4 regions of the Aquisalimonas sp. APHAB1-3 genome follow, and region 4 is predicted to be linked to each of the others. Evidence: riboswitches for the same ligand, from Rfam matches in the RefSeq annotation. Region 4 holds a riboswitch; each other region holds the start of a gene.
What was found. A riboswitch is a leader RNA that binds a small molecule or an ion and turns the genes downstream of it on or off. The one in region 4 is predicted to bind cobalamin.
Positions count from the first base shown of each region.

Region 1: another riboswitch for cobalamin. It lies ahead of ACNSTU_RS08790 (cobalt-precorrin-5B (C(1))-methyltransferase); the one in region 4 lies ahead of ACNSTU_RS04090 (porin).
Region 2: another riboswitch for cobalamin. It lies ahead of ACNSTU_RS15345 (TonB-dependent receptor); the one in region 4 lies ahead of ACNSTU_RS04090 (porin).
Region 3: another riboswitch for cobalamin. It lies ahead of ACNSTU_RS16875 (hypothetical protein); the one in region 4 lies ahead of ACNSTU_RS04090 (porin).

Region 1 covers NZ_JBLWFT010000004.1:117,880-125,222, reverse strand. Annotated here, with positions in the region: gene cobG (precorrin-3B synthase) at 1-186, opposite strand, end outside; gene ACNSTU_RS08800 (ABC transporter permease) at 183-956, opposite strand; gene ACNSTU_RS08795 (ABC transporter ATP-binding protein) at 953-1,885, opposite strand; gene ACNSTU_RS08790 (cobalt-precorrin-5B (C(1))-methyltransferase) at 1,882-2,985, opposite strand; cobalamin riboswitch at 3,131-3,353, opposite strand; gene ubiG (bifunctional 2-polyprenyl-6-hydroxyphenol methylase/3-demethylubiquinol 3-O-methyltransferase UbiG) at 3,456-4,220, shown strand; gene ACNSTU_RS08780 (SDR family oxidoreductase) at 4,217-4,987, shown strand; gene ACNSTU_RS08775 (hypothetical protein) at 4,989-5,279, opposite strand; gene ACNSTU_RS08770 (MFS transporter) at 5,407-6,648, shown strand; gene ACNSTU_RS08765 (sulfite exporter TauE/SafE family protein) at 6,649-7,343, opposite strand, start outside.
Region 2 covers NZ_JBLWFT010000013.1:76,887-84,229, forward strand. Annotated here, with positions in the region: gene ACNSTU_RS15330 (PAS domain S-box protein) at 1-783, opposite strand, end outside; gene ACNSTU_RS15335 (CDP-6-deoxy-delta-3,4-glucoseen reductase) at 901-1,962, opposite strand; gene ubiD (4-hydroxy-3-polyprenylbenzoate decarboxylase) at 2,142-3,608, opposite strand; cobalamin riboswitch at 3,771-4,006, shown strand; gene ACNSTU_RS15345 (TonB-dependent receptor) at 4,186-6,327, shown strand; gene ACNSTU_RS15350 (PepSY domain-containing protein) at 6,327-7,343, shown strand, end outside.
Region 3 covers NZ_JBLWFT010000020.1:12,896-20,238, forward strand. Annotated here, with positions in the region: gene ACNSTU_RS16850 (IMPACT family protein) at 1-18, opposite strand, end outside; gene ACNSTU_RS16855 (alpha/beta fold hydrolase) at 29-946, opposite strand; gene ACNSTU_RS16860 (hypothetical protein) at 943-1,440, opposite strand; gene zigA (zinc metallochaperone GTPase ZigA) at 1,568-2,776, shown strand; gene dctP (TRAP transporter substrate-binding protein DctP) at 2,854-3,897, opposite strand; cobalamin riboswitch at 4,100-4,229, shown strand; gene ACNSTU_RS16875 (hypothetical protein) at 4,363-4,782, shown strand; gene ACNSTU_RS16880 (zinc-dependent alcohol dehydrogenase family protein) at 4,830-5,816, opposite strand; gene ACNSTU_RS16885 (PHA/PHB synthase family protein) at 5,920-7,343, opposite strand, start outside.
Region 4 covers NZ_JBLWFT010000001.1:866,808-874,150, reverse strand. Annotated here, with positions in the region: gene ACNSTU_RS04110 (FAD-binding oxidoreductase) at 1-475, opposite strand, end outside; gene ACNSTU_RS04105 (GlxA family transcriptional regulator) at 612-1,643, shown strand; gene ACNSTU_RS04100 (zinc-dependent alcohol dehydrogenase family protein) at 1,663-2,676, opposite strand; gene ACNSTU_RS04095 (alpha/beta fold hydrolase) at 2,723-3,655, opposite strand; cobalamin riboswitch at 3,776-4,029, shown strand; gene ACNSTU_RS04090 (porin) at 4,242-5,396, shown strand; gene ACNSTU_RS04085 (cytochrome c) at 5,411-5,995, shown strand; gene ACNSTU_RS04080 (NAD(P)H-dependent flavin oxidoreductase) at 6,170-7,147, shown strand; gene ACNSTU_RS04075 (winged helix-turn-helix transcriptional regulator) at 7,162-7,343, opposite strand, start outside.

The sequences.
Region 1 (7,343 bases), on a different contig from region 4:
GAGTTCCAGTGCGCGATTGCCGTGTTCCTCGGCCACCTGCGCCACGGCGCCCACCTGCGCTGGCGTCCAGCCACCGATGGGATGGCGCAGGCGCAGCAGCAGCCCGTCGCCACTGGCCATGGGCGCGGCCACCCCCGGGCATACACCGCGCACGGCGCCGTTATGGTTGGCGCGCGCCCCACTCATGGTTTCACCCGTGTGCCCCGGGCCACCAGCGTCAGGGCCACGGTGCCAACGATGGCGGTGGCCACACCGAGCATGGCAAACGTGGCCCACCAGGGCACCGCACTGGTGCCGAGCAGGCCGTGGCGGAAGCCCTCGATCAGGTAGTACATGGGGTTGGCCAGTGACAGGCTCTGCCACGGCTCGTCCAGGCGGCTGACGGGATAGAACAGCCCGCCCAGGTAGATCAGCGGTGTCAGCACGAAGGTGGTGACCACTGAGGTGTGGTCAAAGGTGCGTGCATAGATGCCGTTGATGAGCCCGGCGAAGGAGAACAGCAGCGCGGCGAGCACCGCCATGCCGGCAATGGCCGCCGGGTGGTGGAACTGCAGCCCGGTCAGTGGCAGCGCCAGCGCGGCCACCAGCAGCCCCACCAGCAGTCCGCGCAGTACGCCGCCGGTGACGAAACCGGCAACGATCAGCCACGGTGGCATGGGCGCCACCAGGACCTCCTCAATGTGACGCTGAAGCTTGGCGCCGAAAACCGCCAGGGTCACGTTGCTGTAGGCGTTGGTGACCACTGCCAGCATCACCAGACCGGGCATCAGGAACTCCGTGTAGCCCACGCCGCCGAAGGTGCCGATCTCCCGCCCCACGAGCTGGCCAAGCACCACGAGAAACAGGGCCGCGTTCACCACCGAAGGCAACAGTGTCTGGATCCAGGTGCGCACAACGCGGCGAAGCTGCTTCACGACCATGCCGCGATAGGCATTCCAGTAGAGCGCCGCTGTCATGCCGGTGCCTCCTGCCGTCCGCGCAGGCGCTCCAGGAACAGCTGCTCCAGCCGATTGCTCTTGTTACGCAGACTGGTCACCTGCACCCCCGCTTCGGTGAGCGACGCGAACAGGGTGTTGAGATGCCGGCCTCTGGGCACGTCCACCTCCAGGGTGCGCGCATCCACGGCGCGGACCGTGACGCCATCGAGACGGAGCGGTTCCGGGCAATCGACGGCCAGATCCAGTACCAGGGTGTCGTGGTCCATCCCCTGCAACAGGGCTCCGGGGCCGCCGCGGGCGATGAGGCGACCGTCGTCGATGAAGGCGAGATCGTCGCAAAGCTGCTCCGCCTCCTCCAGGTAGTGTGTGGTCAGCAGCACCGTGGTGCCGGCGGCGTTCAGCCGCTGCAGCACGGCCCAGAGGTCGTGGCGAGCCGCAACATCCACACCGGCGGTGGGCTCGTCCAGCACCAGCAGCCGCGGCTCGTGCGCCAGGGCACGGGCGATCATGAGCCGCCGCTTGAGGCCGCCGGACAGCCCCCAGGCGGTCTGCCGTGCGCGATCGGCCAGCCCCATCAGGGACAGGACGGCATCGGTGCGCTGCCGTGCGCGGCGCGGCGACAACCCGTAGTAGGCCGCCTGGGTGGCGACGATCTCGGCCACCGGTTCAAAGCTGTTGAAGTTCACCTCCTGGGGGACCAGGCCGATGAGCCGCCGCGCGGCAACCGGCTCCCGTGCCAGATCGTGGCCGAACACGCGCACCGTGCCCTGTTCCAGCCGCACCAGCGAGGTCAGCAGGCCGATCAGCGTGGTCTTGCCGGCCCCGTTGGGGCCGAGCAGGCCAAAGAAACAGCCAGCATCCACCGTGAGATCCACGCCCGCGAGACCGGTGCGACCGCTGGCGTAGTGTTTGGTCAGGCCTTCCAGCGCGATTGCCGGCGCGCTCATGCCGCCACCCCCGTGGTCGCCGTACCCACCAGACGACCGCCCCGATCCACCGCGCAGACGTCCAGCATGACGGCATCGGGCAGCGTGCGCCGGGCCTGATCATAGGCGCGGGCACAGATGCGGTCCGCCAGGGGAATCCCTGCGCTCTGGCACAGGGACAGGGCCTCGATGCTGGTATTGCAGGCGGTCATGCGCATGCGCAGGTGGGTATCGGCGCCCAGAGCGGCCGCTTCGCCGGCGAGGCGGTCAAGGTCGATGGCGCACTTGCGGCTGTGGGTATCGGCGTGGCCGGCGGCGAACTTGCTGAGCTTGCCGAAGCCGCCGGCCAGGGTGACCCGTGGCACCGGATGGCGTTTGATGTACTTGAGCACGCCACCGATCAGGTCGCCCATCTCGATCAGCGCCATGTCACCAAGGCGGTAGCGGGCACGAGCCATGGCCTCGCTGGAGCCACCGGTACAGCAGGCGATGTGGGTGATGCCGTTGGCGCGGGCCACGTCGATGGACTGGTGAATGGAGGCGATATAGGCAGCGCACGAGAACGGTCGCACGATTCCGGTGGTGCCCAGGATCGACAGCCCGCCCTGAATGCCGAGACGTCCGTTCATGGTGCGCTCGGCGATGCGCTCGCCATTGTCGACACCCACGAAGACCGAGAATCCGCCCCGGTAATCGAGGGCGGCGGCACACTCGAGGAGATGATCGGTCATCATGCGCCGGGGCACCGGGTTGATGGCCGGCTCGCCCACCGCGACGGGCAGACCGGAGCGGGTGACAACCCCCACGCCAGCGCCGGCATGGAACGTGAGCCCCGCCTCCCTGCGCGGCTCGGCATGCGCCCACACCCGGGCTCCGTGGGTGGCATCGGGATCATCCCCCCCGTCCTTGATGACCCCCGCCTCCGCGCCATCCCCGGTGCGCCGGAGATCATTCAGGACCAGCTCGACGCGCTTGCCCTTGGGCAGGACGACTGTCTGGCGCTCGCCCACGTGATCCCCCAGCGCCAGACGGGCGGCCGCGGTCGCCGCGGCCGTCGCGCACACCCCGGTGGTGAGACCGGTGCGCAAGGGACCGCCGCCGTCACGGCTTTCCGGGCGCATGGAGGGCGCGCCGGTGGCTGATTGTGGCTGCTGCGTGTCGGTCACGTCTCGCGGTCCCTCGTCAGATGATCGCGCGACGGGTGCAGAGGCTGGGTGGGTACCGATCAGCGGGACAGGTGTTCACCACCCGGTTCCGCCGCACCCCGCGGCACCAGGGAATTCAGGCCGGTCTCCGGGCTGGTGGTGTAGGGTCCTTCCCCGGCGGATCGCCTTCCCGACGCACCCGTGCGGGCGTCGTCAGTGGCCTGTGATCCGGTCGTCACCACTTACCGTTGCGGGGGCAGCGCCGGCCTTGCACGCGACGCGTGCGCACCGGCTTCCCGATTATCCCCAATTGCACGCGGGGCACCTGAAGCTGGCTGTACCTTATGGGACCCCCTTGGGGTGGTCAACCGGAGACAAATGAACTGAATTGATACAGACTCTATGCAACACCTAACCATCATCAATGAGCCTACGGGTAGGATGACATGACCGGGAACGACGCACAGGACCGGACGGTGGATCCGGACGAACTGGCGCGCTATCGCGCGCTGGCGGCGATGTGGTGGCAGTCCGATGGCAAGCTGTGGCCCCTCCATGTGCTGAACACGCTGCGAACCGGCTACATCCGTGACCGGCTGGCGGAGCAGTATGATCGTGACCCGGCCGAGCCGGCACCACTCGCCGGTCTGCGCATGCTCGACATCGGCTGCGGCGGCGGGCTGCTCAGCGAGGCCATGGCCAGGCTCGGGGCCACGGTTCACGGGGTGGACGTGTCCGACAGCAACATCCGGGTCGCCCGCCTGCACGCCCGCGAACAGGGTCTGGACATCACGTACGAGACTGCCACGGCCGAGGCGCTGGCCGGGCGCGGCGCCCGCTACGACGTGGTGCTGAACATGGAGGTGGTAGAGCACGTGGCCGACCTGCCGGCGTTCATGGCCGCCGTGAACCGTCTGGTGGCGCCGGGCGGCCACACCTTCGTGGCCACCATCAACCGCAATGCGATCTCCTTTGTCGTGGCCATCGTGGGCGCGGAGTACATCTTCCGGCTGCTTCCAAAAGGCACGCACCAGTGGTCCCGGTTTCCCACCCCCGCCGAAATCGAGACACTCATGGAACGGGACGGCATCACGACGATTCAGCGTACCGGCGTCAAGGTCAATCCATTGACGCGGCGCATGTGGCTGTCACCCTCGGAGAGCGTCAACTACATGCTGCTGGCCAGGCGCCAAGGAGAGGGGGAGACATGAGTGACGAGCCACAGCCCGTCGCCCTGGTAACGGGAGGGGCCCAGGGCATCGGCCTTGGCGTGTCGCGCAAACTGCTGTCGTCGGGGTGGCGCGTGTCGGTCATCGATCTGGACGGCGAGGCGCTGGCGGCACTGGACGATGAGTGCCGGGACGACCAGCGGCTGTTCACGGTGCAGGCGGACGTCGCCGACGAGGCGGCCGTGGAAAGCGCCGTGGATGCCACGCTGGTGCACTATGGCCAACTCGACGGTCTGGTGAACAACGCCGGTGTCGCCGACCCGCTGAGCGGACCGGTTGAGGCGCTGGCCCTGAAGGACTGGCAGCGCTGGCTGGACGTCAACCTGACCGGCACCTTCCTGTTCAGCAAGCACTGCACGCCGCACCTGGCGGCGCGCCGGGGTGCCATCGTCAACATCGCCTCCACCCGGGCGCTGCAGTCTGAGCCCGACAGCGAGGCCTATGCCGCGAGCAAGGGGGGTGTGCTGGCGCTCACCCACGCGCTGGCGGTGAGCCTGTCCGGACGGGTTCGCGTCAACGCCGTCAGCCCGGGATGGATTGCGGTTGAGGATCACCGCAAGCCGGGCCTGCGCGAACCCTCGACCCTCACGGCAGCCGACCACGCCCAGCACCCCGCCGGTCGCGTGGGCCGCCCGGAGGACGTCGCGAACCTCTGCACCTTCCTGCTATCGAGCGCAGCCGGGTTCATCACCGGCGAGAACATGGTCGTCGACGGCGGCATGACACGGCGGATGCAATACGCGGACTAGTTCACCGGCCCTCGGTCCTGTGCCCCGACTCCGAGGCGTCGGCCTCGGGGCGCGCTTCGATGATGCGCGCCTGGCGGCCGTCCACATCCACATCCAGCCGATAGACGCCGGGCTGCAGCACCTCGGCATCCAGCACGGATTCGGCAACCTCCTGCTCAGCGTCCGGAAGGGGCTCTCCGTCCGCGGTCTCGAAGCGGACATCGTCCGCGGCCATTACCGCCACGGCGAGCGATAACCCCGCTGCTGCCACCACCAATGGGCCCAGGCCGGGCCTCGGTCGACCTGCTCTCATTTCACGCTCCTTCCGGATAAGGCACATCAGGACCTGCCATCAATAGCCCACTGACCGCTCCCGTGTCCGCGCGTTCAGATTTCCTGATATGGTCGGCTCACCAATAACAACGAAGAGGCCGCCTGCCGTGGACACCACTACCCGCCCCAACGCCGTGCTTACCGTACTGTGCGGCGCGTTCACGGGACTGGTCGTGATCGTCTTCGCCCGCCTGGCCTTTGGCGTGCTGCTGCCGCCCATGCGTGCCGACCTGGGGCTCACCTACCAGCAGGCAGGCACGCTCGGCACGGTCACCGCGCTGGGTTACCTGCTGTTCGTGCTCGCTGGCGGCGCCGCCGCCGCTCGCTGGGGGCCGCGCCGGGCCGTGGTGTTCGGCCTGATCACGGTGGGGATCGGTTTTGCGGGGCTCAGCGTTGCCACGGCCTACCCGGCATTGCTCGCACTCAAGGCGCTGCTCGGCTTTGGCACCGCCTTCAGTTTCGCCCCCATGGTCTCACTGCTGGCCGCATGGTATCCGGCGAAGCGCGGCTTCGTCATCGGCTGCATGTCGGCGGGCATCGGCGTTGGGACACTGCTGATCGGCTTTCTGGTGCCCTGGCTGCAGACACTCTTCGGCGACGCCGCCTGGCGGGTGAGCTGGGGGCTGTTCGCGGCGGCGGCCGCCGCCGTGGCCACCCTGGTCATCATCGTGGTGCGGGATCCACCGGGGTCACGCATCGCGGCCGGGGAACGGCCGCCCTCCGCGGAGAAGTGGCTGATCTACCGCCACCCGCGCATGCTCATCGTCGGCAGCGTCTACGGGCTGATCGGACTGACCTACATCGTGCAGGCGGTCTTCATGGTCAGCTTCGTGGTGGAATCGGGCCACCCGGAACGGACCGCCGGCCAGCTGCTCGCGATGATGGGGCTGCTGTCGGTGGCCGCAGGGCCCGCCTGGGGCATGCTCTCGGACCACTGGGGCCGCGGCAACGCGCTGCTGACGGCCATGGTCCTGGTGACCATCGCCACCATGCTGCCGCTCATCGACCAGACCCTGCTCATGTTCTTTCTCCATTACCTGATCATGGGCTGCGCCGTGAACGGCTCGTTCGCCCTGATCCAGGCAAGCAGTACCGATCAGGTGGCGCCCCGGTACATCCCCATCGCCTTCAGCTTCTCGACCCTGGTGTTCGCCGCCGGCCAGTTCGTGGGGCCGGCCATTGCCGGGTGGCTGATCGAGACCACGGGCGATTTCCGCGCCGCGTTCCTGTTCACCACGGCCGGGTTGATCGTGGGTTGCATCCTGACCGCATGGATCCGCCGCTTCCCCCGCGAACTGGCCGTGGGCGGCCCACCGCAGAGCGAGGCATCGACGGCCCGAGACGGCTGATCACAGCGCGCTGATGATGGCGCCAACGGCGGCCGCGGCCGAGACGCCCAGCAGCGCCGGGCGCAGCCAGTCGCGATCGAGCCAGCGCGCAACGCGGCCGGAGCCCAGAAAGCCGAGCGCAATGGCTGGCAGCAGGCTGATCCCCATGACCAGCTCCGCGAGCCCGAAGTGGCCGGCCAGGGCCAGGGCGGTGAGCACGATCAAGCCACCGGGGACGAACACCGCAGACAGCGTGCCGCGCAGCCGCGCACCGGAGAAGTGCTGAAACGCCAGGGCCAGGGGCGGGCCACCTATGGATGTGGTGGTCGCCATCAGCCCGGCAAGCCCCCCGGCCCCGAACAGGTGCGGCGGACGCGGGCTGGCGACCCCGCCGGCCAGGCTCAGGACCACGGCCAGCAGCACCAGCGACCCGAACACCAGCCCCAGCATGTCCTGCGCGATGACACCAAGGACCAGACCGCCAAGGGCGGCGCCGGGTACCTGGCCGACCACCGCCCAGCCGGCGTCGGGGAAATGCACGGCGCGCCAGTCCCGCATGAGTATCAGCACCGGCAGGCACATCCCCGCCACCACCATGGCCCCGGGGATCAGTGCCGGCTGGATCAGATACAGCAGTGGCGCGCCGACCATTCCGAGCCCGAAACCGATTGCGCCCTGCAGCAGCGACCCGGCCAGAATCACGGCGCTGGCCAGCG
Region 2 (7,343 bases), on a different contig from region 4:
CTCATGGCGTCCATCCTCGAGCTGCTCGGGCCTGGTGTGCTCGGCCACGCCGTCACCGTTACCCGGCCCATGCAGCTGCAGTGGTGCTCCGCCCCCGGTGCGTTCGAACACGTGTAGCGCGACAGGGTAGTCGCGCCGAGCGTTGGCAGCGGCGCGGTCCAGCCGGATTGCCAGCGCGACCACGCCGGCCTCCTCTCCCTCCCGGCGAACCGGGTTGAACGCAATGAAGCCGGGCACTGGCTCGCCGTTGACGTGGAAAAGCACGACGCCCTGCGTGCCGGTCATGGTGCGGTTCTCGAGCGCGGTGTCCAGGGTGCGTAGGTGGGAGAGATTGTCGGCAGGCTCGGCGCGCAGAACACGGTGGGCGACAACACCGCCGCCGGAGCTGGCGAGCAGCGGGATGATCCGCAGTTCGTCGCTGTCATTCTCGGGCTCCATCCACGCCAGAAACTTGAGCCCGTTGTCGGTGGTGGGTCGTCGGGTTTCCTCGTAGCGCTCGGGGTCGATCTCCGCTCCGGCCTCGATGAGTGCGCCCAGGTTGTGCGCGCGCTCCAGGTGCCTGTCCATCGTCTGACCGAAGGTGTCCAGGGTCTGCTCCGCGTGCTCGCGGAAAATCTCCGCCCGGTGCTGCGCATTCTGCGCGATCAGTGTCGCCGTGGCGGCGATGGTCAGGCACAGGCCGCTGACGCCCACCCAGAACGCGCGTCCGGGGCGCCATCGCCGACGTTGCGTGGCGCCTGGGGATGGCCGCGCGCCGTGATGCGTTCCGAGATGGTCGTTCATTGCTCCCGGCTCCCCGGAGCGGACTGAGCCATCCCCTGGTGTGGGTGGTGCACGCGCTGATCCGGTTCGATCCTGTCCATGGAATCACAGGGGCCCCTCTCAGGCCCTTCCCTGTTGCTAGCTGTTGTTGTCGGCCGCCACCGAGGCGGTCAGGTCGGGGCGCGAATCCGCCGCGAACTCGAAAGCATCGCGGAAGAAGTGCTGCTCGTCGATCCCGTGACGGGCGAAGTCCCTCTGCGCTGCCGCGATCATGGCGGGTGGCCCGCTCATGTAGACGGCATACCTGCTCAGGTCAGGATAGTCCTGAAGGAGCATGTTGTGGACCAGCCCGATGCGGCCGTCCCAGTCGTCCTCCGGCTGCGGCTCGGACAGGCACGGCGTGTACTGAAGCGGTTCGTGGTCCCGTGCCCATGCCTGCAGCTGTTCGTCCGCATACAGATCCTGCCGCGAACGCACGCCCCAGAACAAGTGGACCGGACGCTGGTCACCTGTGTGAATCAGGTGCGCCAGCATACTCATCAAAGGGGCGATGCCGGTGCTGCCGGCAATCATGAGGATTGGCCGGTGGTCCTCCTCGCGGATGTGAAAGGTGCCGAACGGCCCCTCGATGCGCAGCAGTGCCTTCTCCTGCATGGCGTGGAACACCTGCTCGCTGAACTCGCCGCCCTCGATGTGGCGGACCTGCAGCGCGAGCAGATCGTCGTCGTGGGGGGCGTTCGCCAGGGAGTAACTGCGCCGTCGCCCGTCGCGGAGGAGGATGTCCACGTACTGGCCCGGCAGAAAGGCGAGGCGTTCGCTGTCCGGCAGCTTCAGGTGCAGGCCCATGACGTCCGGCGCCAGGCGTTCCATGTGCGCGACCCGGCAGCGCATCTTGCGCGGCGGGATGTCGGCCGCCTCCCGGACTTCGCGGACCTCGATCACCAGATCGCTGGTGGGCCGGGCCATGCAGAACAGCGCCTGACCAACGGCCAGCTCCTTCTCGTCCAGGCTCTCCGGCGGCTCGCCTCCCGGGTAGGTGACGGCACCCTCGACAACCTTGCCCATGCAGGTACAGCAGGTGCCGCTGCGGCAGCTGTAAGGTATGACCAGCCCGTGCCGTAGCGCCGCGTCGAGAACGGACTGTTCCGGCTCCACGGTGAAGGTGTGGCCACTGGGTTCGATGGTGACGGTGTAACTCATGTCATTTCCCTGCCTCGCCCCATCATTGTGACGCAATGCGGCATGAGCGCAAACGGTCAGCCGGCACCAGGCACCCGGTGCCGGCTAATATTCCGACGCCTGTAACACCCCGTGAGTTCCCTGCCGCGTGCCCGGCCTAGCAGAGCAGGCACGAGCCTGCGGCAAGTATAGGCTTGCCGTCAGTCGATACCCAGCTCGTCCCAGCGCTCGTCCACCCGGCGCTTGATCTCCGGGTCCATGGTGATGGGCCGGCCCCATTCCCGGTCGGTCTCGCCCTTCCACTTGTTGGTGGCGTCGAAGCCGATCTTCGAGCCGAGCCCGGAGACCGGCGAGGCGAAGTCCAGGTAGTCGATGGGCGAGTTGTCGATGAAGGTGCTGTCGCGCTGCGGGTCCATGCGCGTGGTCATGGCCCAGATCACGTCGTTCCAGTCCCGGGCGTTGACGTCGTCATCCGTGACAATGACGAACTTGGTGTACATGAACTGCCGCAGGAACGACCACACCCCCAGCATCACGCGCTTGGCGTGGCCCGGGTACTGCTTCTTCATGGTCACCACCGCCATGCGATAGGAGCAGCCTTCCGGCGGCAGGTAGAAATCCACGATCTCCGGGAACTGTTTCTGCAGGATCGGCACGAACACCTCGTTCAGTGCCACCCCGAGCACCGCCGGCTCATCCGGCGGCCGGCCCGTGTAGGTGCTGTGATAGACCGGGTTGCTGCGGTGGGTGATGCGCTCGATGGTGAATACCGGGAAGCGGTCCACCTCGTTGTAGTAGCCGGTGTGATCGCCGAACGGGCCTTCATCCGCCCAATCGTCCGGGTAAATGTGGCCTTCAAGCACGATCTCCGCCGAAGCGGGCACCTGCAGGTCGGAGCCGATGCACTTGCCCAGCTCGGTCTTGCTGCCGCGGAGCAGCCCCGCGAAGGCGTATTCGGAGAGGGTGTCCGGCACGGGGGTGACGGCGCCCAGGATCGTCGCCGGGTCCGCGCCCAGGGCCACGGCAATGGGGAACGGCTCGCCGGGGTGTTCCTGCTGCCATTCCTGGAAATCCAGCGCGCCGCCCCGGTGGCCGAGCCAGCGCATGATCACCCGGTTGCGGCCGATCACCTGCTGGCGGTAGATGCCCAGGTTCTGCCGCTCCTTGTGCGGGCCACGGGTGACCACCAGCGCCCAGGTGATCAGCGGGCCGGCGTCGCCGGGCCAGCAGGTCCAGATGGGCAGGCGGGAGAGGTCGACATCGTCGCCCTCGATCACGTGCTCCTGGCACTCCGGCCGCCGCACCGTCTTCGGCCCCATGTTCAGCACCTGCTTGAAGATGGGGAGCTGCTTCCAGGCGTCCTTCATGCCCTTGGGCGGGTCGGGCTCCTTGAGAAAGGCCAGCAGCTTGCCGATTTCGCGCAGGGCTTCGGTGCCGTCCGCGCCCATGCCCAGCGCCACGCGATATGGCGTGCCGAACAGGTTGCCCAGCACGGGGATGTCCGACCCCACGGGGTTCTCGAACAACAGCGCCGGCCCGCCCTTGCGCAGGGTGCGGTCGCAGATCTCGGTCATCTCCAGATTCGGGTCCACCGGCGCGGAGATGCGCTTGAGCTCCCCGTCGCGCTCCAGGCGGTCCATGAAATCGCGCAGATCCCGGTACTGCAGGCTGGCCATGGCTGACGCTCCCGTTGGCTGGTGTACGTGCGGTTGTGTGCGGGGATCATCGCACACAACCGGGGCTGGATGGGATGGAGCATTGACAGCAATGTTATAACATTGCTTATACGGTTTCTGGACCGGTTGACCCTGTCAGTACGGGGCAGTAGCTTTGCCGTTTCGCTCTCGGGTGCCTTCAGGCCGTTCCGGCCGGGAAGGTGAAACGGGAACCCGGTGAGGCATGGGCAACGCGCCCCGTGCCAAGTCCGGGACTGCCCCCGCAACGGTGAGCGTGTTGCAGCGGACCATCCCCGCCACTGTGGCTGAAGCCACGGGAAGGCGGTCCGCTCGGATGCTGCGGCATCCACACGCGAGTCCGGAGACCGGCCCGAGAGTCAGCCCCGGCGTTCCCTGTGATCGCCGGGCCTTGTCCTGGTGGTACGTGGGGTGCCTCCGGCGAAGTATGTCCTGAACCGCAACTGGTCGTCCGAGAAGGCTGCCAGCCCGTCACACGGGACGTGGTCGGCGCATGCCTTGCTGTCCTCCCTGAAAACACCGGGATTCCCTGCAGCCAAGGAGAGAGCAGATGGATAGGGTATCCCCTCTTGATACGCAGCAACGTGCATCCGGCGTACGGATGCGTCACGGGTTGGTGGCAGCCGCGCTGCTCACGGCCACCCCTCTGGCCCACGCCGGCGGCCACCAGTCGCTGGCACCGCTCACAGTGACGCCGGAGACTACCGCGCCGTCAGGCCCGCTGGCCCTGGACCAGCCCACGAGCACGGGCAGCCGCCTCGGGCTCACCCTGGAAGAGCTCCCCGCCAGCGCCACGGTCATCGACAGCGACACCCAACGGCAGCGCGGCGTGCGCACCAGCCGCGAGGCGGTGGAAGCGGCTCCGGGGTTTACCGCCGGTGAACCACCCGGCTCGCCGGGGTCGTTCTCAAGCCGCGGTTTCACGGGTGGCGACATCGTCGTGCTCCACGACGGCATCCGCGAACCCGGCATGTCCGCCAGCACCGACAACGTCTGGCTCTACGACCGCGTCGAGGTCCTGCGCGGCCCTGCTTCCGTGCTCCACGGGGAGGGCGCCATCGCCGGTGCGATCAACTACGTGCCGCGCCAGCCGAACCCGGAGCAGCACGAGGGTGATCTGCTGCTCTCCGCCGGCTCGTTCGGGCGCACCTGGGTTGCCGCCGGCGCCGGTGGGCCTACTGATCTGGACGGGCTCTCCTACCGGGTGGACGCCAGCCGCCTCACGTCCGATGGCGACATCGACCGCTCCGGCACCCGCCACGACAGCCTTGCCGGCAGTCTGCGCTATGACGCCAGCGACCGCTTGCGCTTTACCGTATCGGCCCAGGCGGAATGGGACGACACCGAGCCCTATTTCGGCACCCCCGTGATCGATGGCGGCATCGACGACCGCACCGTGGGCAACAACTACAATGTCGCCGACGCGGAGATGACCATGGAGGGCTACTGGCTGCGGTTCGATACCGAGTTCGCGGCCACAGAGCGCCTGCGCTTGCGCAACCGCACCTACGGCCACACCGGCGAGCGCACCTGGAAAAACGTGGAGAGCTACAGCTACGACCCCGAGGAGGACGTGATCGAGCGCAGCGTGCCGATCGGGATCGTCCACGAGCAGGACCTGATCGGTAACCGCCTGGAGGCCGTTCACGATCACACACTCTTCGGGTTGCCGCATCGGGTGACCGTCGGCACCGACATCAGCCGCACCCAGTTCCGCCATGTGAACGACTCGCCCTACGTGGGCGACGACACCGTCGACGTCGACAATCCCGACCCGGGCCTCTATTCCTCCTTTTCCGACACACCGATGCAGCCAAGCGTCCGCACCGACAACGACCGCATTGCCCTGTTCGGCGAAAACCGCCTGAGCGTTGGCGGCGGGCTGCATCTCATCGGCGGCCTGCGCACCGAACAGATCCGCCTGCACGGCCGCGATCTCCGGGAAGGCACCAGTGACCGCGAGCGCTATACCCCTACCACGGGGCGACTGGGGGCAGTCTGGGAGCTACCGGCCGGCTGGACCGCCTACGCCCAGTACGCCACCGGCGCCAAACCGGTCAGCACCCCGGTCACCCACTCCCCGGCACGGGAGAGCCAGCGGCTCGAGCGCTCCCGGGCCGCCGAGGTGGGGTTGCGGCACCGCGCCTGGAACGACCGCCTGGAGTGGACCCTGACTGCCTACGACATTGCCAAGCGCAACCTCAGTGTTCAGGATCCGGAGAACCCCGACGAGAACCGCCAGATCGGCCGTCAGGAGTCCCAGGGGCTGGAGCTGACCATGGCCGTGCGCCCCTGGGATCGCTGGAAGTTCGAGGCCGACGGCACCGTGCTGAACGCCGAGTACGCGGACTATCAGAGTGGGGACGAGCGTTTCGACGGCAACACGCCCCCGAACGTGCCCGAGCGGCTGGCCAACCTGCGCGCCCACTGGTACGCCACCGACCGTCTCACCCTGCAGACCGATCTGCGCTACGTCGGCCCGCGCCAGGGGGATGACGCCAACACGGTGGACGTGCCGTCGTACACGCTGTTGGGCGCCGCCGCCACGTGGCAGTTCCGCTCCGCTGAGGTGACCCTGCGCGGCCGCAACCTCACCGACGAGCAGCACGTCACCTGGAGTTCGTTCAATGGCAGCCAGTGGCTGCTGGGTGAGTCCCGCAGTGTCGATCTCACCCTGAGCACGCACTTCTGATGGCGTTCAAGCGGCAGATCTACCTCTGGCACCGGTATCTGGGCATCGCCCTGTGCCTGCTCATCGCCATGTGGTTCGCCTCCGGCATCGTGCTCATGTACGTGGGCTACCCGTCGCTGGACGACGAGGCCCGCCTGGCCGGGTTGCCCACCCTGGAGGCCGACGCCGGGCTGGCTCCGCCCGCAGCCGTGATGGAACGCTACGGCGACGTGGACGCCCTGCGCCTCAACGCCGCGCCCGGCCGGCCGGCGTATCACTTCCGACAGGGCGGTGAATGGCAAAGCGTCGATGCCGCCACCGGCGAGCCCCTGACCCTGGATGCCATGGAGCTCGCCGGCGCTGCCCGCCGCCATGCGGGCGCCGAGGCGGTGGCCCTGGAGCCGGTGGAAGTGGATCAGTGGACGGTCTCCGGCCGCTTCAACGCCCATCGGCCCCTGGTGCGAGCCCGCATGGAGGACGATGCCGGCTCCTGGCTTTACCTGTCGTCGAGCACTGGCGAGGTGGTACAGGCCACCACGCGCTTCGAGCGGGGCTGGAACTGGGTGGGTGCCGTGGTGCACTGGATCTACCCGTGGCAGCTCCGCCAGCACCCCGAGCTGTGGCGGCAGGTGGTGATCTGGCTGTCCGTGCCCGCCATCGCCCTGATCCTCTCCGGCACCGTGGTGGGCTTTTGGCGGCTGCGGGTCCGGCGGCGCTACAAGGGCGGCCGCATGACGCCCTACCAGGGATGGCACCGCTGGCACCACATTCTCGGCATCGCCTGCGTGGTGTTCGTGTTCACCTTCATGTTGAGCGGCCTGCTCTCCATGAACCCGGGGCGCGTGTTCACCCCACCGGCCCCGGATGCAGGACAGACCGACGCATGGGCGGACGGCCCCCTGATCACCGAGGCTGCCGTCTCACCGGCCGCGCTGCTCGCGGCAGCGCCCTATGGCGTGCGTGAGCTGGAATGGGATCGCCAGGCCGGTGCCGCGCTCGTCCACCTCCACGGCGCCCATACCAGCCACGTGCGCCAG
Region 3 (7,343 bases), on a different contig from region 4:
CGTGTAGCCGGAACTCATGGCCCGCGCCTCATGCCGCCCGGTGTCGCGACGGCAGAGCTGCGAGTACGCGCTCTGCCGCGCTCTCGGGATCCTGCTGCATGAAGCAGTGACCGCCCGGCATCCGCTCGACCGCAATCCCCGGCATCACGCCCGGTAGCCGCCGGGCGGCGTCGCTCACGAACGGATAGCTGTCGGCACCATGCAGCATGAGCACCGGCGCGCTCACCCGTCCCAGGGTACCCCACAACCTCCGTGGCGATGAGCCGAAGATCTCCGCCTCACGCTCGGGGCGACAGCGCAGCGTCACACCATCGGTATCGTCACGCAGGGCGTGGGTGACGTAGGACTGCAGGCAGCGGTCCTGCCAGCCGCGGAAAATCCCCCGCCCACGCAGGCCCTTGAACGCGCTGTCGCGATCGGGCCAGTGGTCACGGCGGCGCGCCGCCTGCCGCGCCATGGGCGTGCGCCGCGACAGCCCCAGCAGTTGCAGCAACGCCATGGACCGGAGCATGGCCGGAGGAAACAGAACCGGGTCCAGCAGTACGCCCTGGTCGAAGATATCGGCCCGTTGCCCCATCATCAGGGCGATCATGACACCACCAAAGCTGTGTCCCATGCCGACGACCGGAACGCCCTTCCACAGCGGCGCGAACTGCTGCCATGCGTCCAGGCAGATCTCCGCGGTCCGGTTCCAGCCACGGAAGGCGCCGCCGTGATCACTGTTGCCGTGCCCCTGGACGTCCGACAGGAACAGGTCGTAATCCCGGGCCAGGCGGCTCAGCATCGCCTCGTACACCAGGCCACACATCCCGTTCCCGTGGATGAAGTGGATGACAGGGCGGCCGCTGGGGGGCGAATGCCAGCCACGCACGGCGAAGCCGTCCCCCGTGTGGTGCTCCCACGGCACGAGCTGATCCCGCAGCGACGGTGATCCACTGCCGGTCATGCGTCAGCCTCCCCCGGCGCGGAGGCGAGCCCGTACTCCTCGACGCCGAACCGCTCCTCGTCGCGGCGCAGACCGAGCCAGACGGTGTCGTCGCACTCCTGCAGGACCTCTTCCACCGCGTCAGCGGGCAACCACAGCACCTGCGCTTCCACGCCGGCGGCGCGCTCCACGGTGGTCCGCCAGTCTGCATCGCGGCCGGGGTCACACCCGGGCGCGAACAGGGCGCCGACATCGCCTTCGCGCAGCCCGTTGCTCACCAGACAGAGGCCGTGGCCGACCTGCAGATGCAGCCCCGCGGGGATCGCGTCCAGCGCGATGTGCTCCAGCGGCGGCAAGGCACCGGAGGGTGGCTTTGGTGCCCCCGTGATGCGGTAACGGTTCTCGAGCATCTGATCCGGGGTGGGATGATGCCGATCGCTTGCCAGAGCGTGGTCGAGCAGCGCGCGCACATGCGCCTGTTCGAACGGCAGCCAGGTCCAGTCAGTGGTGGTCATGATGTGGTTCTGCATCTCGCCGGGGTTCGGATCGGGAGTCTAACAGGACACCCGACTCCAGTGGTCACTCCGGTTATGTTATATGATAACATTCCAGATTCTTTCATCACCTTCAGGGAGGACCCCCATGGAACGCCTGCCCGTTACCGTTTTGTCCGGCTTTCTGGGCGCCGGCAAGACGTCGCTGCTCAACCATGTGCTGCATGCGCCTCATGGCAAACGCATCGCCGTGATCGTCAACGACATGTCCGAGGTGAACATCGACGCCAGCCTGGTGCGCGGCGATCGGCCGCACCTGGAGCGCGCCGACGAAAAGCTGGTGGAGATGAGCAACGGCTGCATCTGCTGCACCCTGCGCGAGGATCTGCTGGTGGAGATCAACCGCCTTGCCGCCGAACAGCGATTCGACTACCTGCTGATCGAGTCCACGGGCATCTCGGAGCCGCTGCCAGTGGCGGAAACATTCACGTTCCGTGACGAGAACGGGCGCAGCCTCTCGGACATGGCCCGCCTGGACACCATGGTCACGGTGATCGATGCCGCCAATTTCCTGCGGGACTACGCGTCCCAGGATCAGCTGGGCGACCGCGGCGAACAGGCGGGCGATGACGATGAACGCACGGTGGTGGACCTGCTGGTCGACCAGGTGGAGTTCTGTGATGTGCTGGTCGTGAACAAGACCGACCGGGTCACCCGCAGCGAACGTGAGCGCCTCACCGGCATTCTCCGGAGTCTCAATCCGCGCGCCCGCATCGTGGACTGCCAGTACGGCCAGGTTGCCCTGGACGCCGTTCTCGACACGGGCCTGTTCGACTTCGAGCAGGCGGCGCGCGCCCCCGGCTGGCTAATGGAGCTGCGCGGCGAGCACACGCCGGAGACCGAGGAATACGGCATCAGCAGCTTCGTCTACCGCGCACGGCGCCCGTTTCATCCGCGTCGCTTCTGGGATCTGATCCATTCCGAATGGCCCGGAGTGATCCGCTCGAAGGGCCACTTCTGGCTGGCCTCGCGGCACGATCTGGTGGGCAACTGGTCCCAGGCCGGCCCGGCCGCCGAGCACGGTGCAGCCGGGGTTTGGTGGGCGGCAGCGCCGGAAGGCGCCTGGCCCGACGATCCGGAAGCCACCGCATTCATCCGCGAACGCTGGCAGGAACCCCATGGGGACCGCCAGCAGGAGCTGGTGCTGATCGGCATCGACATGGATCGCGACGCGCTGACGGCCCGGCTCGACGCCTGCCTGCTCACGGATTCGGAGCTGGCGGGCGGCCCGCAGGCCTGGCGGCGCATGGAGGACCCGTTCCCGGCCTGGGGCCTCACAGAGCCGGAACCCGCCTGAAGGCTGCGACTACCTGCCATCCGGGGACGACACCCCCGGAGTGGCAGGTTCCGGCCTGCTTCAGGGAGCGGACCGCCTCAATCCTCGTCGAGGTGGCCAAGATCCTGAAGGAACTCGCGCAGCATGGCCACGGCTTCCGCCGCCTCGTCACTCTCGGCGGCGACATTGTCCCAGTGGGCCTCGGAGGTCTCTACCAGACGCTCGTGGACATCATCCGGCAAGGGGTTCAGCTCCACCCCGTCCTCGGCAAGCACGCGCTGCTTGGTCATCTCCTCGTGATAGATGTACTCGTTGGTGCGCTCCCAGTAGTGCTCCTCCAGAGTATCCATGAGAATGGCATGGATGTCTTCGGGGAGCGCCTCTACGGCCTCCTCGTTAAATATGAACGTGTCGTCGCTGATGCTGAGCGGCGGCTCCACGTGATAGGGCGCGACCTCGTAGAGGCTCATGCTGTCGGCACCCTGGTACGCTCCCCAGTGTCCGCCATCCACTACACCGGTGGAGAGGGCCTGATAAAGCTCTTCGCCGGGCACGTACTGGGCCGCGGCTCCTGCCTCCGAGAGCACGGTCTCACTGAGCCCCGACGTGGCGATGCGCGCACCCTCGAAATCCTCCATGGACTCGATGGGCTCGCTGAGCACGATCTCCTGGGTGAGCATCTTGTCCGGGTGGTAGAAAACACCGTACTCGGACGCCTCCTCGCGGATCATCTCCTCGAATCCCAGGTGGCGATAGAAGTACACCGCTTCCCAAACCTCCTGGAATGAGAACGGCAGCCCAGCGGCAACGCTGGCCAGGGACAGGCGGTCCTGGAGGAAAAACGGCGACGTGGTCCCCATCTCGACGATGCCACGCTCGACGGCCGCCCAGATCTCGTCGGTGCCGAACAGCTGCCCGGCTTCGTAGAGTTCCAGTTCCAGCCGGCCGTCGGTGCGCTCGTAGAGCTGATCCCGCAGTTTCTCGAGACTGGCTTCGTAGGAGGTACTGGCACTGGGCCAGTGCGACTGAACACGCCAGGTGATGGTCTCGTCGTCGGCTGTCGCCCCGGCATGCGGCAACGCCAGGCCAAGGCCGATCATCACGCTCACGCTCCACTTTCCCATGGCTACTGTACTGCTCATGTTTCTCCTCCCCGGGGTTGCCCCCCCTGTTATGGCTCTTGCAGGCCGGCCCTGCGGGTTGACCTGCTTTCGACCGTAGAGATGGCCCATCGGAGGGGTCAATCATCAAACCCATGAAATCGTCTCATCGCCCACCATGCACGCAGTGCATGAATGTGTTCCGGCCGCTATTGCACGGATCCACACCAACCTATATCTTGGGCCCGTCTTCAAAAGAACCACCACATCGTGATGGTTCAGCGGGGAACACCGGTGAGAGTCCGGGGCTGTCGCGCAACGGTATGGCGGATGCATTCGCCGAGCCCGAATACCGCGGAAGACGTTTACGGGAGCCTCGCGCCAAGGTTCTCCGGCAACGGTGCACACCACCTCCGGATACCCGCGAAGGCTTCTCCAGCCGCGATGCCCGCCCGGCCACCCGGCGCGTCGGCATCACACAATCAGGGATGTTCGGAGGAGCCCGACATGCAGACGATTACACCCCATTACGCAACAGCCACCCCTGCGTTCGACGGACACCACGCACTGGTTCTGCGGACCCGTCTCGATCCACTGCTGCGCCGGGTTCTTCACGGGCTGGGCGCCCGTGTCGAGCCGCTGGAGTGGCGCGGATTCATCGGCCCGGCCGTGGACCGCATCGGCGGACCTGCGGCGCACAACGCACCGGACCACCTGGACGCGGACGGTGCGGAAGCACTGATCGAACTGCTGCAGCGCATGGAATCCCGTGGCGGCGCCCCGCGCTGGGTGCACCACATGCTGAACAGCTATCGCGCCGGGGCACTGCTGGAGCGCGACGGCACGCTGGAACTCGGGGATTCAACCACGCCGTCCTGGCTGCTGGGGGAGGTGCTGCGACTGCCAGGGCGCCAGCGCGTGGCGTGAACGGTCAGTCAACGGGGCGCGGCGCAATCCGCCCCGCCCCGGACGGATCAGACCGCGGGCGTGACCAGCACCTTGCCAGTCCGCTCACCGGAGGCGGCCTCGGCCACGGCCGCCTTGATGTCGGCGACGTCGAAGCGGGCGTGGACGCGGGCCGAAAGCTGCCCGGAGGCAATCATGCCGGCCAATTCCCCGTAGAGCCCCTGCTGCTGTTCGCGTGTGGCGTGCTGGAACCAGCGGGCAAGCCAGAAGCCCTTCACGCTCAGGTTGCGGAATACCAGGTGCCGCGGCGCCACCATGCAGGGATCGCCGCTCATCATGCCGTAATTGACCAGGGTTGCATCGTCGCTGAGGGCCGATGCCAGATGGTCCGTGGCCGATCCACCCACGGCGTCGATCCCCAATCGCACCGGGGCATGGCCGCTGGCCTCGGCAACACGCTCGGCCAGGTCCGGCCCATCCACCAGGACGATCTCGGCACCCTGCTCCTGCAATGGTGTCACCGCCGATGCGCGCCGCACCACGTTGACCGTCTTCAGGCCACGGAGCTTCGCCAGGGTAATCAGGTAGCCACCGACACCGGAGTTGGCGGCGTTCTGGATCAGCCACTCTCCCGGCTGCAAATCCACGAACTCACTCATGAGCAGTGACGCGGTGGGTGGATTGACGGTCATCATCGCCAGCTGTTCCGGGTCGGCGTCGTCGGGCAGCGGTACCAGCTTGCGGGCCGGTGCCAGCACGTGGGTTGCCCAAGAACCACAGCCGACCGGCAGCAGCACGGTCTGCCCCCTGCTGAAGCCGTCCACGCCCTCTCCGCACTGGACCACCCGCCCGACGCCCTCGTTGCCGCCCACCGCCGGCAGAGGTGGCAGCATGCCGTACTCGCCGGTGAGCGTGAGCACGTCGGACGGATTGATCGGCGCCGCGACCACCTCCATGAGCACTTCGCCGGCACCGGGGGTGGGGGTCTCCCGTTCCACCGCGTCGATGACGTCCTGGGGCACCGGACCGCGGTGTTCGTAGATCGCCTGCAGCATCACCATACTCCTTGCTCGTGTACATGGGCTGAATACGCCGGCGTATGGTACACCCCGGGCGCGCTTCCACGCTCCCGGGTTCGAACACGGATTCGAGCGCAGCCTATTTCAGAAACACGTACTGCCCAGGCGCGTCTTCCATGGGGACGATGCCCTGACCGGGCGCCCCGAGCTCCGGCGGTTTGCGCCGGTTGCCGGAACGCGCCCGCAGCCACTCCCGCCACTCGGGCCACCAGGACCCGTCCTGCACCGGCACCTGCTGCACGAATGCGTCGGCGTGCATGAGCAGCTCGTCCGGCTGATGGGTGTTGACCCGGTACCGGCGTCGCGGGTGCTGCGGCGGGCTCACGATCCCGGCGTTATGCCCGCCGTTGGTCAGCAGGAACGTCACCGGGCTCCGGGCCAACCGATTGATCTTGTAGACGGACGTCCACGGTGCCACGTGGTCCCGCTCAGTGCCCACCACGAAGAACGGTGCGCCCACGTCGGCCAGGTGGACGACTTCCCCGTCCACCTCGAACAGGCCGTCGGCGAACTCGTTATCCAGATACAACCGTTGCAAGTACTCGCTGTGCATCCCATAAGGCATGCGGGTGGCATCCGCATTCCAGGCCATGAGGTCATTCATGGGCATGCGCTCGCCGCGCAGATACTGATTTATGGACGCAGACCACACCAGGTCCTGTGAGCGCAGCAGCTGGAATGCACCGGTCATCTGTTTGCCGTCCAGATGACCGGTTTCCCACATGATGTCATCCAGGAAAGTGACCTGGCTGTCGTCGATGAAAAGCCCCAGCTCCCCCGGCTCCCGGAAGTCCGCCTGGGCGGCGAACAGGGTGAGCGTGGCCAGCCGCTCATCCCGCTGGCGGGCCATGGCCGCAGCGGCAATCATCAGCAGCGTGCCGCCCAGGCAATACCCCACGCCATGCACGCGCTGGCCAGGCACAACCGCACTGATGGCATCCAGCGCCGCCATCAAACCAAGTCGCCGGTAATCGTCAAAGCTGAGATCGCGGTCGGCGGCATCCGGGTTCTTCCAGGAGATGGCGAAGACCGTGTACCCCTCCTCCACCAGGTAGCGAATCAGCGAGTTCTCAGGGCTGAGGTCGAGAATGTAGTACTTCATGATCCACGCCGGCACCACCAGAATGGGCTCCGGATGGACAGTCTTCGTCCCAGGCTCGTACTGGATCAGTTCCATGAGCCGGTTCCGGTAAATCACTTTCCCGGGCGTCACGGCCACGTTATCGCCCGGCTGATACGTCTCCGCTCCTGCCGGTGGCGCACCGCTCAGTGCACGCTGGAAGTCCTCGCGCAGGTGCTCGGCCCCTCGCAGCAGATTCGCACCGCCCTCCTCCATCGTCTGCCGCAGCAGCTCCGGGTTGGAGAACAGGTAATTGCTTGGCGAGAACACGTCCAGGATCTGCCGGCCAACGAAATTGACCACCTCCTCGTGGTGGGGCGTGACACCGCGCACCCCGGTGGTGGCGTTGTGCCACCACTGCTGGGTGAGCAGAAACGACTGAT
Region 4 (7,343 bases):
TGCCACCGGCCAGTGTCAGCCCGCCCACGCCCGTGTCCGAAATCAGGCCGCCGGGCGTCGCAAGCCCGTAGACCTGGGCCTCACGGTCGAAATCGCCCCAGGTGGCGCCACCCTGCACCCGGGCACGTCGCGCAAGCGGGTCAACGTGAACCGCCCGCATTGCGGACAGGTCGATCATGAGACCACCGTCGCAGGAGCCCGTGCCGGCGGAGTTGTGGCCGCCGCCGCGCACGGCCGTGACCATACCGCTATCGCGGGCGAAATTGACGGCCGCAATCACGTCCGCGGTGCCGGCGCAGTGCGCAATCAGGGCCGGCCGCTTGTCGTACATGCCGTTCCAGATCTGCCGCACGGTGTCGTAGTCTGCATCCCCGGGCTGCAGCAGCTGGCCGCGGAAGCTCGCCTGCAGGGTCTCGAACAGTGGGGCCATGGCTCCGTCGATGAGGTCCTGAGAGTCGATCCGTGCCGTGTTCATGTCGTGCCTCCTGGGCGTTGCCGCCCGACCGAAGAGGTTCTGCCACTGTGCTATAGATCCTAGGAAGCGAATCGGTCTGCCGTAAGAGGCAAAGCCACCACAAGCAGGGCAAAACAGACACTGGCGGGGTCATTCGATGCATGCGCCTGACCAGCCACCGCTTCACATCTCTCTTCTGGCGGCGCCGGAGACGTCGCCGTCGGTACTGTATGGCCTGGTTGACGTGCTTGGCACCGCCGGCGCCATTTACCCGGAGATCACCACCGGCAAGCCTGGTCGGCCACTGTTCGATGTGAACGTGGTTGCCGTGGCCGCGACGCCGTTTCGCTGCGGTCTGGGGATGATGATCGAACCCGACTGTGCGCTGGCCGACGTGGCGTCCACTGACTGCGTCGTGGTCTGCGACATGTATCAGCCAGTGCATGAGCCGCCCCATGGACGCTACGGCGCCGAGATCGAGTGGCTCAGACGCATCCATGCCGACGGTGCACTTCTCACGTCGGTGTGTTCCGGCTCGCTGATTCTCGCAGAAGCGGGTTTACTGGACGGCCGCGAGGCGGCCGGCCACTGGTGCTATCGGGAGCTGATCCGCCGTCATTATCCCCGCGTGAGGCTCCGCGATGATCTGGTGCTCTGTCTTTCCGAAGAAGGCGAGCGCATCGTTACAGCCGGCGCGGTCAGTGCCTGGCAGGAACTGGCCATGTACCTGATTGCACGGTTCGCGGGCCGTGAACAGGCGCTGCAGACAGCCAAGGTGTTTCTGTTCACCGAGCACGCGGAGGGACAGCTGCCCTATGCGGTGACCGTGGTGCAGCCGCAAACAGCTGATGCGGTGATCGCCGACAGCCAGGCATGGATCGCCGACAACCTGGACTGCGCAAACCCGGTGACCTGCATGAGCGAGCGCGCAGGGCTCAAACCGCGGACCTTCGCACGACGGTTTCGGGCGGCGACCGGTTATCGGCCCATGGCCTACGTTCACGCCCTGCGCATCGAGGACGCCAAGCGGCAACTGGAGGCCGCCACATTGCCCGTGGATGAGGTCGGGCATGCGGTGGGTTACGAAGACCCAACGTCCTTCCGCCGTCTTTTTCGGCGCAAGACCGGTATGACGCCCTCGGCGTATCGACGCAAGTTCAGCCGCCTTGCGGCGCCCGGAGGTGTCTGAAAAGACCCCATGACGCCGTTTACGCGGCGGGCGGAACCAGTACGGCGGCTCCCGTCAGGCGGCCCTCGCGGAGGTCGGCCAGGGCCTCGTTTGCGCGTTCCAGCGGGTACGTGGTGATCTCGGTGCGGATGGGGACCTCCGGCGCCAGCGCCAGGAACTCGGTGCCGTCCTGGCGGGTGAGGTTGGCGACCGAGTGGATGCTGCGCTCCTCCCAGAGCAGCCGGTACGGGAACGACGGGATGTCCGACATGTGAATGCCGCCACTCACGACCCGACCACCCGGTCGGACGTGCTCCAGGGCGCGCGGTACCAGGCTGCCGATGGGCGCGAAGAGGATGGCCGCATCCAGCCGCTCCGGCGGCTCGTCGTCCGAGCCGCCCGCCCAGGTCGCGCCCAGCCGGCGCGCGAATCCTTGCGCCTGCTCGTCACCGGGGCGGGTGAACGCATAGATCTGCTGGCCGCGCGACACCGCCAGTTGCGCCAGGATGTGTGCCGCCGCGCCAAAGCCATAGATACCAAGGCGCCGTGGCTCCGCGCCGCCGGCGATACGCCAGGAGCGGTAGCCGATGAGTCCGGCGCACAACAGTGGTGCGGCATCGGCGGGTGCGTAGCCGGAGACAGGGAAGCAGTAGCGGGCATCGGCCACCGTGTACTCGGCGTAACCGCCGTCCAGGGTGTAGCCGGTGAATCGCGCGTTGCCACAGAGGTTCTCCCGCCCCGCTGTACAGGCCTCGCACTTGCCGCAGGTCCAGCCCAGCCAGGGCACTCCGACCTGGTCGCCGGGGCTGAAGGCAGTGACCCCGTCGCCTGTGTCGGTCACTTCGCCGACGATCTCGTGGCCCGGGATGACGGGCAGGCGGGGATCAGGCAGTTCACCATCGACCACGTGAAGATCCGTGCGGCAGACGCCGCAGGCAAGGACGCGCAACTGCACCTGGCCTGGTCCTGGTTCAGGCACCGGGACGTGCTCCTGACGGAGCGGGTCTCCCGCCGAGTGGAGGCGCATGGCCTGCATGGTCTGATGGCGCGTCATGAACCGTATCCAGAGGTTCGCACAGCGTTTTCAGATTAGCAGAGATTCACGGGGCCGGCGCTGATGCCCGGACCGGTTCGGTGGTTGGGTCCAGCAGCGGCAGCAGTTGGCCGGCCCAGATCGAGTCGCGGTAGCGCTCTCGGGACCAGCCCAGATGGCCGACCTTGTCCTCGCCAATGTCCGACGGCCGGATCGCGACCATCCGCACCGGTGCGTTGGGGTAGAACGCGTGCATGGCCTGGATGCCCTTGCGCGACATCATTTCGTCGTCCGTGAACGTGAGCGCGGTGATTGGCACGCGCAGGCGGTCGAACTGGTCGGCCATCGCCTTGCCTTCGGCGCCGACGGCGTAATCGGGGTGCAGGCACCAGCGCCGCCACTGACGCATCACGCCGCCGGGCAGGTCCCCGACAATGCCGAGCCGGTTGCCGGGGAAGTAGCCCAGGGCGGCCAGGGTCACGGGTGCGATTCCATACCACAGCGCCAGCACGCGGCGGCGGGTCGGCGTGGCGTTCCAACGCCAGTAGCCGCTGCCGCAGGCAATGGTGACGGCCTGGTCCAGGCGGTTGGCGCTGGGGATCATGCCCAGGATCTGACCGCCCACGCTGTGGCCGAGCCATGTCAGCGGAGTGCCGGGATAGCGGGCGAGGGCGAACTGCACCGCAGCCTCGCAGTCCTCGGTGGCCCAGTCCGTGACCTGGACGTTGCAGTCGCGCAGGCGGCCGGTCAGGGAGGCGCCGATGCCGAAGTAGTCGAAGGTGATGGCGGTCAGGCCGTGCTCGCAGAGGAAGCGGGCGAAGCGCTCGTAGGCGCGTTGGCTCACACCCATGGCTCCGGCGATGATCACCACCGCGCGCGGTGTCTCCGCCTCGAACACCCGCAGCGCAACAGTGTGGCCGCGGGGCGTGCGGAGGGTGATCGTGGTGGGGCCGTCGGCATCCTGCGTTTCATCGCGGACGTGGTAGAGGGGCTGATCCATGATTCGGTCCGTTTGCTTGGCTACCGTGACCGACTATAGGCCGTCAGGAATTCGCCCGCAATAGATTGGGAAAGAAATCTTGTCATTTGTGTTGGTTTGACCCTCCCACCCCGGTTCGATACCGTCTACCGCTTCTGAGGTGCTTCGGCCGCCAGCCTGGTGGCCGGGGATAATCGGGAAGCCGGTGCGTCGCCATACAGGCGCGACAAGTCCGGCGCTGCTCCCGCAACGGTAAGCGGTTTCATGCCGTCCACCCGGCGCTTGCTCCCGGCAGGCGCCACCCACTGGGCTTCACGGGCCCGGGAAGGGCGTGGATGTGCTGGCAGGTTCTGCCGCCGCAAGCCCGGAGACCGGCCTCGGATGTGTACCGAACGCGCCACGGGAGTTGGGCGGTTCGGGTGAGGTCGTTCCGGCCCGTTCGCCGCGTCTGGAATTGCATTGCCCGACCACTTGCCTGTGGGCCATACGGCCTGTCCAGCCACGGCTGGGTCTCCCTGCGCTTACAACAAGATCGATTCCAACAAAGCCAGTGAGGGCCATGATGCGCGAGAAGAATTCACGACCGGCGTATGCCGGGTGGCCGGCCATGACCGGATTATCCAGTAATGAACTGCCGCGCCGCAGGCGGTCGACCGCCACCGTGAGCGGTGCCGTCGTGTCCGCCATGCTCGCCTGCGGCGTGACCGCGGCCGGCGCCGGGGAGATTCCCCTGGGCAGTGATGGCGACGCCGGCAGCCTGAGCTTCGGCGGGTTGCTGCAGCCGCGTCTGGAGTACGATCGGCGCGACGACGGTGATCATCGAGCGGAGACCTCGCTGCGTCGCGCGTGGCTGGATATCCGGGGCGAACTCCCCGGTTACGGCCTCACGTTCCGCATGCAGACGGACGTGGGCGGCAGCGCCTCCGTGCGCGACCTGTGGCTGCAGTATGCCCTCGGTGAGAGCTGGGGGCTGCGCATGGGGCAGTACACCGCGCCGTTTGCCCTGTCGCGGTCCGTTGGCGGGCCCAATCGCACCTTCACCGAGATCGGTGTGGCGGCCAACAACTTCCAGATTCCCCAAGGGCGGGACACCGGGGTGGGGCTGCTGGGCAGTGCCGCAGACGGACGCTGGGAGGCCAGCGTTAACGTCTTCGATGGTCGCGGTCGTCTGGACAGGCGTGGCGATGACCGACCCTCCACGGACGGCGGTCTCGTGACCACCCGGGCCGCGTTTGCGCCGGTGGGCGCCGTGCCGTCGCACACGTCCACCCTGGGCAATACCCGTCAGCCCGCGGCGCTGTCCTTCGGGGTGGGCGGCATGGCCGCCGCCGACAACCACCTGCGTGACTGGACGCTGGATAGTGACGTCGACACCGAGGATCAGCGCGCCGACTGGGCCACGGGCACCGTCGACGTCGCCGCCAGCCTCGGCCCGGTCACCGGGACGGCCGCCGCGTTCCAGCGCCGCGTCAGCCCGGACGAGGGCAACGGCTACGACGACCAGGGCTGGGAGGCGGAACTGGCGATGGCGCTGCCCGTCGTGGATCAGGAAATCGCGTTGCGCCGTTCGGTGCTGCGGCGGGACGTCAACGACGACCGGCCGGATGCGCCGGAGCGCGGCGGTCAGCGGGAATGGTCCGCCGGCTGGACGGCCTTCCACGATCGCCATGCCTGGAAGACGCAGGTGTTCGCGATCCGCACCCGGGGCGGCGACCAGCCCTCGGACTGGCAGGCCCACGTCCAGCACCAGGTGCATTTCTGACAGGGAGAGCCGACATGACAACAGCACAACGCACACCGCTGGTCCCGCGGCTCGCCGTATCGATTCTGTTCGCCGCCACGCCGGCGCTGCTGGCCGATGGGCACTCCGTGAGCGATCCGGAGGAAGTGGAGATCCGCATGCCCGGCCCCTGGGGGGATTACAGCGAGGCCATGGAGGACCCGGACGCCGTGGATGCCGATGCCGCCTACGTGGGCCACCGCCGCCACCGTATGCAGCTGCTCTCGGGCTACTACCGCTCCCTGGAGATGGCGCTGCGCTATGACGCCCCCGTGGATCCGGAGACCATCGCCAGGCTGGCCGAGGGCCTGGAGCGCCACGCTCAGGATATCCCCGCGCTGTTCGACCGGGAGACGCCCACCGGGGAGGACGAACCCGGCGCATTGGCGCGTATCTGGGAGGAGCAGGAGCAGTTCCAGGAGCACGTGGACAACTTCGCCGCACAGACGCGCGATCTGCAGCGGGCAATGCCCCAGTCCCCGGCCGATGAGAACGACGCCTGGGAGCCGCGTGCTACGGAAGTGCTGAACGGCGTGCGGCACCAGTGTCTTGCCTGCCATGACACCTTCCGCCGTCGCTGAAACATGCATGAGTTGAATGCGATTGAATAGAAACCATGCATTTGTCGTGGCGATGTCCGGCGCCTAGGCTGCTACCATCTCCCGTTGCGCGCAGCGACGCGCGCGACGCTCCGGTCGCACCATTCAGTGCCGGCAGCCCGTGGGCTCGTGCCGGAAAACCGCGTTAGAGGACTTATGAAGACAAAGATCACCGAACTGTTTGGCATTCAGCACCCGATCATCCAGGGCGGCATGCACCACGTCGGCTACGCGGAACTCGCCGCGGCGGTCTCCAACGCGGGCGGCCTGGGCATCATCACGGCGCTGACCCAGCCCAGCCCCGAGGCGCTGGCCGAGGAGATCCGCCGCTGCCGCGAGATGACCGACAAGCCCTTCGGTGTGAACGTGACGTTTCTGCCGTCCGTGAACACCCCGGATTATCCCGGCTACATCAAGGCCATCATCGATGGTGGCGTCAAAGTGGTGGAGACGGCGGGCAACAACCCGCAGCAGGTGCTGCCGGCGCTGCAGGAAGCCGGCGTTAAGGTCATTCACAAGTGCACCTCCGTGCGGCACGCCCTGAAGGCCGAGTCCATCGGCTGCGACGCGGCAAGCGTTGACGGCTTCGAGTGCGGCGGCCATCCGGGCGAAGACGATGTGCCGAACTTCATCCTGCTGCCGCGTGCGGCCGAGGAGCTCACGATCCCGTTCGTGGCCTCCGGCGGCATGGCCAATGGCCGGTCGCTGACGGCGGCGCTGGCCATGGGCGCCGAGGGCATGAACATGGGCACGCGCTTCATCGCCACCAAGGAAGCGCCGGTGCACGACAACGTCAAACAGGCCATCGTTGCCGCCAGCGAGCTGGACACGCGACTGGTCATGCGGCCGCTGCGCAACACCGAGCGTGTGCTCACCAACGACGCCGTAGAGCGGCTGCTGGAGAAGGAGAAACGCCTGGGTGCCGACCTCAAGTTCGAGGACATCATTGATGAGGTCGCCGGCGTCTATCCACGCATCATGAAAGAGGGCGAGATGGAAGCCGGCGCATGGTCCTGTGGCATGGTTGCCGGGCTGATTCATGACATCCCCACGGTGAAGGAGCTCATCGACCGCACCATGGCCGAGTCCGAGGACCTGATCCGCCAGCGTCTGGCGGGCATGCTCAGCGATTGAGGCCGTCCGCGCACTCAGTGTGCCGTCAAGCGGGATTGCTTCATTGCCTCCTCGGCGATGACCGACAGCATGAGCCAGCGGGAGATACTGCGTTCCAGGTTGATGCGACCGTGGGCGCGGATCTCGCCGCTCTCCATCGCGGGCAGCAGCGCGCGCTGCCCGATCCAGACACGCCCCATGACCCGCACGGTGCTGG